Regions from separate parts of the Paenibacillus sp. JT22N15 genome, predicted to be linked through region 1. Evidence: riboswitches for the same ligand, from Rfam matches in the RefSeq annotation. Region 1 holds a riboswitch; the other holds the start of a gene.
The links. Region 1 has a riboswitch for cyclic di-GMP ahead of AC50X8_RS29030 (glycoside hydrolase family 26 protein). Riboswitches for the same ligand answer to the same signal wherever they lie in the genome.
Positions count from the first base shown of each region.

Region 2: linked by a shared signal. The riboswitch ahead of AC50X8_RS08470 (condensation domain-containing protein) and the one ahead of AC50X8_RS29030 (glycoside hydrolase family 26 protein) in region 1 are both predicted to bind cyclic di-GMP.

Region 1 is NZ_JBXENV010000020.1:32,989-38,298, forward strand. It holds gene AC50X8_RS29025 (glycosyltransferase) at 10-2,208, opposite strand; gene AC50X8_RS29030 (glycoside hydrolase family 26 protein) at 2,629-3,576, opposite strand; cyclic di-GMP riboswitch class I at 3,661-3,749, opposite strand; cyclic di-GMP riboswitch class I at 3,828-3,915, opposite strand; gene AC50X8_RS29035 (mannosyltransferase family protein) at 4,004-5,263, opposite strand; gene AC50X8_RS29040 (glycosyltransferase family 2 protein) at 5,267-5,310, opposite strand, start outside.
Region 2 is NZ_JBXENV010000003.1:538,827-544,136, forward strand. It holds gene AC50X8_RS08465 (non-ribosomal peptide synthetase) at 1-2,382, opposite strand, end outside; gene AC50X8_RS08470 (condensation domain-containing protein) at 2,444-3,106, opposite strand; cyclic di-GMP riboswitch class I at 3,305-3,392, opposite strand; partial or broken gene AC50X8_RS08475 (transposase) at 3,745-3,882, shown strand; partial or broken gene AC50X8_RS08480 (aldo/keto reductase) at 3,933-4,276, opposite strand; gene AC50X8_RS08485 (MFS transporter) at 4,293-5,310, opposite strand, start outside.

The DNA of each region.
Region 1 (5,310 bases):
TCAGACTGTCTATGACTTGGAGTTCGCTTCTGCTGGTACAATGCCAGAACGCAGCTCCTTGCTTGGCGGTATGCTGCTGGACTCCCCCAGCAGCAGGCTTAAATCAAAAGCTTCATCGAATACAATGGCCGCTGTCATCTTATTGCGTTTGGCCCAGCTTACGCGGATAAGACGACCGTTTGCCTCGAACGCCGAGCCGATAATTTGCAGCCTGACCTTCTTGCCTTCATGCATCGCCGCCTTCTGCGGGAGTTCAATTCGGCAGCCCGTGTAGCTAATATCAAGCAGCTGTGTCCGGTAGCGCTCTTCTTGATCGACCACGATCGAAGCGCGCCGCTTCAGCCTAACTCTCGGGGACTTGCGATTTATCGACTTATAGGTGTACTTGAAGTTAGAAAGATAACTGGTCACAGAAGTCCACACGCCCGCCTGGAAAATGCCCTTAACGAACTCATCCGCACTGCCATATACTTCAGCAAGCCATTTGCGCTCCTCATCAATGTTGCTCCAATGAAGCTTGAAGCCCACCTGAAATCCGGAGCCATGCTTATCATAAAATATTTTTTCGGCAGCTACGCGTATAGCGTCCTGGGATAACGGAATATCCAGCTCCATGCGCTCTGGGAGCGGCAAAATCGAGTCCGTATAAATACGGCAGCCTGTCTCGCTAATATCCAGTGTCCTGACGTTTTCCATCTTCAGCTCTTCATCATCCATATAACGAAGCGTGAGCGGCAGCTCCTTGGCAAAGCGTTCCGCCTCCCGCATGCGCGGGCGTTCAAAACCAAGCAACAGCGCGAGAAGCAGGAATACTCCGTTATAACCGAGCCAAAATAAATTAATAAGCATAGGCTGCAATTCATTTTCTCCTGCACCCGCAATACGCCCCACATTTAAACCCATCAGTACAATCGACAGCGCAAGCAGAACAAACAATGGCATCATATAACGATAATTAATAGACGTTTTGTTCTGATAAATGCCTTTCGGCGTCACTTCAAAGGGAATAGCCTTGCGGAAGATTGTTTCCTGAAGGGCTGCGAGGAATAGCGTTGGCGTCATGGCCGTCTCGTAAACATTGTTCCAGAACACATTAAGCTTCTTATTCGTTAAATAAGGTACAACGGTAACCGAGAACAAGAAATACGGCAGCCAGAAAATAAGCAGTTGTTTCAAGCTTGTTTCAAGAATCGCCACACCAAAGGTCAAAAAGAGCATAGGAGACAATATGTACATAAAGCGCGTAACGCCAAAGTACCAATACAGCAGGTTGGAGAAATAAAGCAGGCGCTGCATCAAAGATAAACCCTTAGCCTCAAGCGGATTGGACATCCTCGTCGTCTGTATCGTGCCCCTTGCCCAGCGGGCCCGCTGTTTGATTTGATCGGATATGGACTCAGACGTTAGTCCTAGTGCCAGCACCTCATTCAAGCAATAAGAATCAAATCCATTGGATTGAAGCTTCATCCCTGTAGCCAAATCCTCTGTTATCGTACCGATAACGAAACCACCAATATGGTCAATGGCGCTGCGCCGGAAGATGCAGTTGCTGCCCACATAAATAACAGCGTTAAAACGGTCTCTTCCAGATTGAATAAGCCGCATAAACATATCTTGCTCGTTCGGAATGTTGCGCCCTTGGTAATAGTTGTATTGGAAAATATCTTCGTTGTAAAAAACTTGGGGCGTTTGTACGTAAGCAAGCTTCTCATTCTCTGCAAAAAATCCTACCGTTCGCTGTAAAAAATCCGGTTTGGGCATCATATCGGCATCTAAAGTAAGGAGCAAATCGCCCTTCATCTTCGTCAGCGCATGATTCAAATTACCCGCTTTAGCATGTTCATTTCCGGGACGATCGAGATAATGAACGCCTAAACCTTCGGCTAATTCTCTCATTTCCGCTCGCTTTCCATCATCACACACCCAAATGTTTAACAGATTTTCCGGATAATTCAAGTTTTTACAAGCAAGTATGGTTTTTCTAACCAAGGATGGCGGTTCATTGTAGGTAGCGATCGTAACATCCACAGAATAAAGGTTGTCAGGTAATGGCGCAGGCTTTCTTTCAGTGGGTTTTAGCAGAAGAATGTGGAATAAAACGGATTGAAAAATAGAAATGATTTCAAAAAATAGTAACAACGATCCAAAAATTAATGACCAGCCAGATGGGAGTGTTTGTACAAGTCTCCATACTAGATACACGATCATGATAGCAATGGATAGCGTTGTTAATATGTACCTAGCTTTTGTTTTCAAATAACCCCAATCCTTTGCGCTCTATTTATTCGCCATAATTCCATTCCTTTTCTGACTAATCTACAACATGGATTGACTATACTGTCTAATTTCGCTGTCGATATTTGTTAAATCGGCCGGAAATATGATATTTTTGGCGGCTAAGGCTCAAATTCAAAGTTATCTTATCACAATCCTTGCCCCTTTAAAAGTTAATTTTTCTTCTTAACATTGTAATCTTATTGGCAAAAGTGTAGAAAAAAAGCGAAAAAACTCTAATTTTACGCGGTTTACGCGAAATTAGAGTTTTCTCAGAATACCTATTTAGTATTATATCAGCCAGTGTTTGATAGAGTTGAGACCAGGACTTGACGACTAGCCCCGTCTAATCTTTTAAAGCGTTTTTTGCAGCGTTTGGTAAGCGCTCAGGCTATCAGCCGACGAATCGATATGCCAGTCCAGCTCTTTGTTCTCGTTGAACCAGATCAAGCCTTTAATTTGGCTGTACGCTGGCGATTGCACTTGATTCATCGCATCAATAACCCATTCGTTTTTGCTGCCGCCGCTTTCTGTTGTGCCAGTTTCAGCGATAATGATCGGCTTGCTCGAAATGCTTGTCAGCGCTTGGTACGAAGCGTAGAATACGTCGTTAAAGCTTCTCCACGAGCTCCACGATTCTTTCGTTCCAAAGTTGTAGCCATCGATCGAAAGCAGGTCTACGTAAGCATCGCCTGGGTACATAGCTGTAAACGATGCGTTTTTGCCAACATTTTCAGCGTTTACGTTGTACATGAATTTCACATTCGTTGCGCCTTGCTCTCTGAAAATCGTAACGACACGTTGGAATGCCGCTTTGTAAGTCTCGTTTGTGTTAACTGTGCTGTCGCCAACGCCCCAGCCGTACCAGTTGCCATTGCCTTCGTGGAAAATGCGAAGCCAAATTTCAGGGTTTTTGTTAGCTGCTTGCCAGTTAACCAGTTGTTTTGCCGTTTGTTTCAGGTAAGCGTCTACTACGCCTCTATTAATATCAGCAGTCGAATATTCTTTGTAATTTTTATTTTTAAACTCAAGGGTAAGTAGGTTAATCGAACCATTATTATTTACATAGTCCATAAAGCCCTTCCATTCATTAATCCCTTGGTTCGAGTTGACAAAAGTATGTACAACATCTTGGTGTCCACCGATTAGTTGCTCGTAGGCAGCGATGTTGTTCAAGCTTTGGTTCGGCCAAGTGCCGATCCATGCTCCGTTGTAAAAGTTGGTTTGCGCGCTAGCAGGGAGTGCCCAGAGTAATGTCGAAGCGAGCATAAGGAGTGTAAGAGCGAATTTTGTAGTTTTCATAGTAAGTTCCTCCCCCGAGCGAATGATGGTCGTGGTCCGAAGAACACGCCGCACCTTCATCAGGCAAAGGAGGCTATGTCGGGCTTCGGCAGCTGGCGAGCATATCCTGTTTAAGGATGAAGCCCCTATAGCTTTGCGCACATCAGGTTTCCCTGAGTTTGCCTTTTCGTGTAAGCAATAAAAAAAAGATAGTCCCTGCTCCCGAAAGAACAAAGTCTACCTTGATTAATAAAGGAAGAATCGATGTTGAATTCGGTAGCTGGCGAGCATATTCCGTTAGGAATGAAGCCCCTGTAGCTTTGCGCACATCAGGTTTCCCTGAGTTTGCCTTTTCGTTAAACGATCTAGGTATAAAGTACGAGCTAAAGTAATATGGTGCTATTGTACACCTTAAGCGCAAATTTCGTCAATTTATTTTTTCATAAATTTATACAACGAAAAAATATCCATTAAAGTAGCAAATCGCATACACAATATGAAGCAGGAAAAACATCATGAAATAAAACATTTGCAGCGCCTTATTATTTTTCAGCACATCCGCAAAATAAATGTAGAAGGGGAACGCAACCATGACATAACGTGGAATGCTCTGCAAAAATTCGGCGCTGGCGAACGGAATGAGCATAAGCAGCAATCCATAGGCAAAAAACAGCCATTCATGAGCATTACGGCGAATATCTTTCCAGCGCATAATAAGAAAGGCAGCAAAAATGACGAGGACGGCATTCGCGATAATAAAGGCAAGCAGGCCATTTTCCCAGCCGCCATTTCCTGAGAAATAAGGCTTTTGGATAAAATGAATATAGTTCGAGAACGGAGCAACCGTCTTGCGATACCAGTTGATGCTTTGCTCGGTAATCGGAGCCAGCAAATCGCCAGTAAGCCATTTCATGTACAACAGATAACCGGCTAGCGGCAGCGCCGAAATGATTGCATAGCCTAAATACTTCGTGTCCTTCCACTTGAAACGGTACAGCCTGTGTTCGATCAACAGCGTACCCACAACGAAAAACAAGTTGACGAAGCCCAAATTGCGCGTCACAGCGGACAAGCCCCCGAACAGAAACGCGAGAAAATATCGTTTTTGCATCGCATAATAGACGGTCATTAGCGACAGCATGAGGAACAGGCTCTCTGTATAAGGCACGGCATAGAAGATGGCGGTCGGAAAAATGAGCAGCAGCAGCACCGCGACTTGGGCGTGCTCCTGTTTCAGTCCTCTTTTTAAACAAATGCCATAAAAATAAAAAAGTGATACGAGCAAAAACAAATTCGATAAAACCGATCCCACGACTGTCGCATCGTATTTAGAAATAGACTCCACCAAAAAGACTAACAAAGGGTATAAAGGGAAAAACACCCAATTTGCACTAGGATGCGATTCGTTGATGTTATACGTATCATAGCCATTTTCGGCAATTCCCAAGTACCATACGCTGTCAAATTTCCTTAGATCCTCGAAGCTCGGCTTCTTCAGCTGTGAAATATCCGTCTGGATCGAGAGCTGGCTCGATGTGAAATCATGCCCCTGCACGACCGTATAGTCCGGCGGAATTTGATAGTTCGAAAACAGATTCATGCCGAGAAAGCCTGCAAAATAAAGCAATATTCTCGTAATGACAAACAAGGAGAGCAGGAAGATCAAAACTTGCGTATTCGATTTTGCTTTAAGCAGCAGCGATTCCATTCGTCACCTCGTCTCTTGTAATTGCTGCGATTTCGTTTCCACCGGCA
Region 2 (5,310 bases), on a different contig from region 1:
ATCCTCCGAAAGCGCATGAACCGGATAGAAGGTCGCAAACACCGTACTTTCCGTTGGGCCATATACATGAATGATTTTATCCGGTCCCATGCTATGCAGCGCTTTGCGTACATGATTCACCGATGAGCGTTCTCCGCCGAACAGCACCTTGCGGATGCTCTTCATCCACGAATCCTCCTCATCTACGAGCAGATTGAACAGCGCCGTCGTGACGAACATGACCGTAATTTTCTCTTCTTTAATGAACTGTACAAGCTTGCCAGCATGCATAATCGTATCGCTTGGAGCAAGCACCAGTGCAGCCCCAATTAACAATGCGCCGAATAAGTCAAAGGTGAAGCCGTCAAAAGCATAATTGGACAACGACAGCACGTTGTCATTCTTAGTTATTTCAATATAGTTCGTATTAATCGCAATCCGCGAAATATTGGCATGTGTGATCAGCGCCCCCTTAGGCTGGCCAGTCGTACCAGAAGTGTACATCACATAAGCAAGCCTGTCCAAGCCTCCGGGAGTCGTCGCTAATGTGTCTATTGGCGCTTCCCCAGTGTCTAAATTGCTGGCGGCAGCTTCCTTATACAGCTCTGGATCATCGAGGTACAGAAGGGTTCCTTGATACTCTACTTTCTCGATAACGCTTGTCAACGAATACTGCGTGAGCAGCAGCTTCGCTCCGCTATCCTCCAGCATGTAGCTGATTCGCTGCTCTGGGTACGCAGGATCGATTGGGACGTACGCCGCCCCAGCCTTAAGAACGGCTAAAATAGCTGCAATCATATCTGATGAGCGGTGAACGAGCAGACCAACGATAGTCCCGTCGTTAACTCCTCTGCCGCGAAGCACGTAAGCGAGCTTATTTGCACGAGCGTTCAGCTCAGCATAAGTAAATAATCCATCTGGAGCAGAAAGGGCAAGATGTTCCGGCGTATTCTCCACCTGCCATTCGAATCGCTGAGCAAGCGTCATATTGCTTGCTGCTGCCATTTCCCCGTCCCGGCCATCCAGACGGTTAAAAGCGAATAAGCGATGCGCTTCTTCCTCCGGCACAATTTCAAGCTCACCAAGCGGCTTATTGAACTCCCTCACGAGCTGGCGGATCATGTAGATGAGCTGCGCCTTCAAGCGTTTAATGAAGGAGCTTTCATACACATTGGCATTGTATGCTAGCTTCATCACCATCTCTTTGCCAGGCCCAGCGAGAAGATTAAGATCATAATTGCTTTTTTCGAAAATATGAATGTCACCCATCGTAAATCCCAGACTCTGCTCGTCACTTTGTTTGCCGGCCTCTTGAAGCGGATAATTCTCGAACACAACAATATGATCAATTAACGTCTGCTGGCCTATTCGGCTCTGGATATTATAAAGCGGCACGTACTGATGCGCTTCGGTTTGCACTGAAAGTCTCTGCATTTCCGATACTAATTGCTTGAAGGTCATATCCGGTACGATCTGGACACGGGTTGGGATTACGTTGATAAACAGGCCCACCATACTCTCCACACCGCTAATCTCAGCGGGACGACCCGATACAACTGCTCCAAACAACACATCGCTGCTGCGCTGATAACGGCTAAGCAGAATAGCCCAAACGGCTTGAATCGCTGTGCTTAACGTAACCTGATGCTCTCTTGCCAGTCTAGAGAAAGCCTCACTGTCTTCCTCTCCAAGCTTAAAATGAAGCTCGCCTGACGAATAACCTTCCTCCCTGCGTCTGCTGCGCTGCTCGGCGAAAGACTCCTGCCCCTCAAATTCAGCTAAATAGCTCGACCAAAAGACAAGCGAAGCCTCCTTATCCTGCTTGCCAAGCCAGTTGATATATTCCTTATATGGTTTCGAGACGGGCAGCTCGTATGGCTTATGATTCAGCAAGGCGCTGTATATCTGAAACAGCTCCTTTACAATAATGCCAAAGCACCAGCCGTCCAGCATAATGTGGTGATAGCTCCATATCCATTCATACGTGTCCTCACCTGTCTTAAAAACGGTCGTCCGCATTAAAATATCTTTGGACAGATCAAATCCCAGCATTTTATCCTGCTGCTTGAAGGCAGCAAGCTGTCGCTGCTGCTCTTCTTGGGGCTGATCACATAAATCTATTTCCTGAACATGGAACGCTCGCTGCTTGAATACAACCTGAACCGGCCGGTTGATTTTCTCGTGGAGGAATACGGTACGAAAAATATCGTACCGATCCATCAACACGTTCATGCTTTGTTCCAGCAAATCTTTGCGAAATGAGCCTTTCACCGAAATGGCCAGTTGCTCCATATAATAGCTCTGTCCGGGGTGCAGAAGCGTGTGAAACAGCATGCCCTCTTGCATAGGCGATAAAAAATAAATATCTTGTACTTGATCCTTCTGAAAAGTAATCCCGTTCACCTGTGCTTGGCCTCCTTCTATCCATTCCGCAGCAAGTTAAACTGCGCGCTAATTCATTCTCTTAGCCAAACTTCTCTGCCAGCATGTCAAAAATATCTCCGACCTCTTCGAGCTGCAATTCGCTCGCCGTAAAGTCGCTAGGTGTGAAATCTCTGTCTGTCTTGGCTGTACAATGCTGAATTAATACAAGCAAATGATGGTGGAAGCGATCCATCAGCTGATCTATCGTAGCTCGCAAATATTGCTTTTTATTGTAGGCGCAAGACACAACGAGGCGTTCGCCTCTTACCATACCGCTTAAGCTGAGCGCATACAGCGCTTCAGATTCCGGGCTTGTTTGCGCGCCCATATCGTATACGGATGGTGAAAGCAAGTCTGTTTGCACCTCGCTGTCGAATTGCCCCAAATAGTTGAAGCTGATTTCCGGTTTGAATGAGAAGGTGAGCCCTGCTTTATGCTCATCAGCTGCCAAATATCGCAGCAGGCCATAACCGATTCCCTTATTGGGAATATGGCGCAAATCTTCTTTCACCCGTTTTATTTGATAGGCTAAATCGTCCGTATAGCTCATGTCGAGCACAACCGGATATTGGGAGGTAAACCAGCCTACCGTTCGTGATACGTTAATAGCTACAGCTACCGGCATAATCACCTCCAGCTTGACTACTGAATCGGCTGGTTTGCCATTTTGCTGGACAACGGTTTTGTTCCCTTCCTGCTGCAATCCATTCCCTCATGCGATCTAAGCTTGAGAAAACCGCTCAAATTGGCAATACTCGTTCCGGGGTAAAACTGCTCGGTATACCAAATTCGTTTTTGCGCATGTGTTAATGGATAATAAAAACGTTTCATCAAATTACCCCCAATAACTTGTTTTGATAAATAAAAAACTGCCCGGATTTTGGACAGTCTGCTCCCATTTTCCAGCAACCTGTCAACCGTAGCATCGTCTGATGCCTTAGGCCATGGCTTTGCGTCCCTATGTTTCCATAGGTATGCCTTTATCCATTTTATGTTTGTTTTATTCCATTCCTAATCTATAAACAATCCGTTCATCAAATAGTTACGTTTTTTACATTTTTTTATATTTTCATTCGACAAAAAGTTTTTGGGAGAGGGGTCCTATTAATATGAAGAGAATGAAAGTCTATGGGAGGAGACGAAACTTGGATAGACTAGAACGAAATAATCCTGCGCAGATTTATCTTCCTTGATACGTAACGCTATGAAAATTTTAAAACAAAAAAGCCGCCATTTAGGCGGCATCAGGCTGTCGAGAAGGTCTCGACAGCCATCTTTATAAGCATTCAGTTTAACGCATCACCGCGTTTCTGTGGTATCGATTTTTCCTTTATTGTCTAAAAGGTTCGGCATATGTATTCACAAGATAATGGGCGTCCAGCCATTGATCCGCTTATTCTTTTCAAGATCATCTTTCTGGGCTATTTCTTCAGGTGTCAGCTTTATGGAAAGAGCAGCTGCAGCATCCTCAATATGCGATATTTTTGTAGCACCAACAATAGGTGAGGTTACAGGTTCTTTCTGAAGAGTTTCAGGCTTTTATCAATCTCGCTCATAATGGCCTTTCGAGAAAGTCCGGCACCGTTTGGACCTGCATGCGCCCATTCACCTTAGTAGCCAGCACGATTTCATCCCGATTTGCATATTCCTTTAAAGCAGGTCCAATAACCGCCTCACTTGATCCGGCTGAATATACATTAGCTGTATCAAAAAAATTGATACCAAGCTCTAGTGCTTTTTTAATAACGGGACGACTGTCTGCTTCATTAATAATCCATTGAAGCCCTCCTTGCACGGCTACTCCGAAGCCCATACAGCCCAGACAAATTCGGGATACATCCAAGCCCGTATTTCCGAGTTTCACATATTCCATTTGATTGTTCCTCCATTTATTCATTATTTTTCAACAAACGTTTCACAAATAAAGTGAACAGCAGCAAGGAAATCGCAACAGACAAAGCGCTGACCGTGAATAACGCCTGATAGCTCATATACTGGGAAACCCAGCCTAGCACGATCGCACCGAGCCCGATGCCAAGATCATTAGCAGTCGATATCGAGGCGTTGGCAACTCCGATTCGCTCTGGATGGGCCAGACGGATCGTTGCCGCTTGAAGGGCCGGCTGCGCGGAGCCAAACCCGATGCCATATAAAATCGCCGCAACAAGCACACCGCCTAAGCCGGTCGACATGCTGAGCACAATCAAGGCGCCAATCGTAATGACAAGGGCTGGTACGATAACAGAAATCTCTCCGTATCGATCCGAAAGTTTTCCCGAAATGGGACGGCTGAGTGCCAGTGATGCAGTAAGGGCCAGAAAGAATGCGCCGGAATTGACCTGAATCGACTTAGCGAACAGCGGAACAAATGTTGTAATGCCCCCATACGCGATAAACAGAAAAAAGACGGATGCCGCAATCGGCAAAACGGATTTTTCGAACAATTCTATTTTTCTTACGCCCGTTTTGGGCTGGAAGGGCATTTTTGCTCCTAACGTCAGGAGCAGCGCTATCGCAGAGAGGACGACGGCGATTAAAAACAAAGCGCTGTACGACTGGTTCTCTGTCACCCAGAGCCCGAACATCGGACCGACTGCCATAGCCAAGGTCATGGATGTGCTGAACCATCCCATTCCTTCGCCGCGGCGGCCCGCTGGAATCATGTCTGTAATCGCTGTCATTGAGGCGGTTGTAGAAACGGCCCAGCTCATACCATGCAAAATTCTGAGCCCCATCAGCACAACAATTCCTCCAACCCAGTTATACATATACATTGCCAGGATGAACAGAATAAGCCCCCAAATGAGAAACGGGCGCCTGCCGAATTGGTCCAGCATCCCGCCGACGATGGGGCGAAAAATAACGGCGGACAGCATAAACGCGCCCATCGCCAGCCCGACCTGCGAT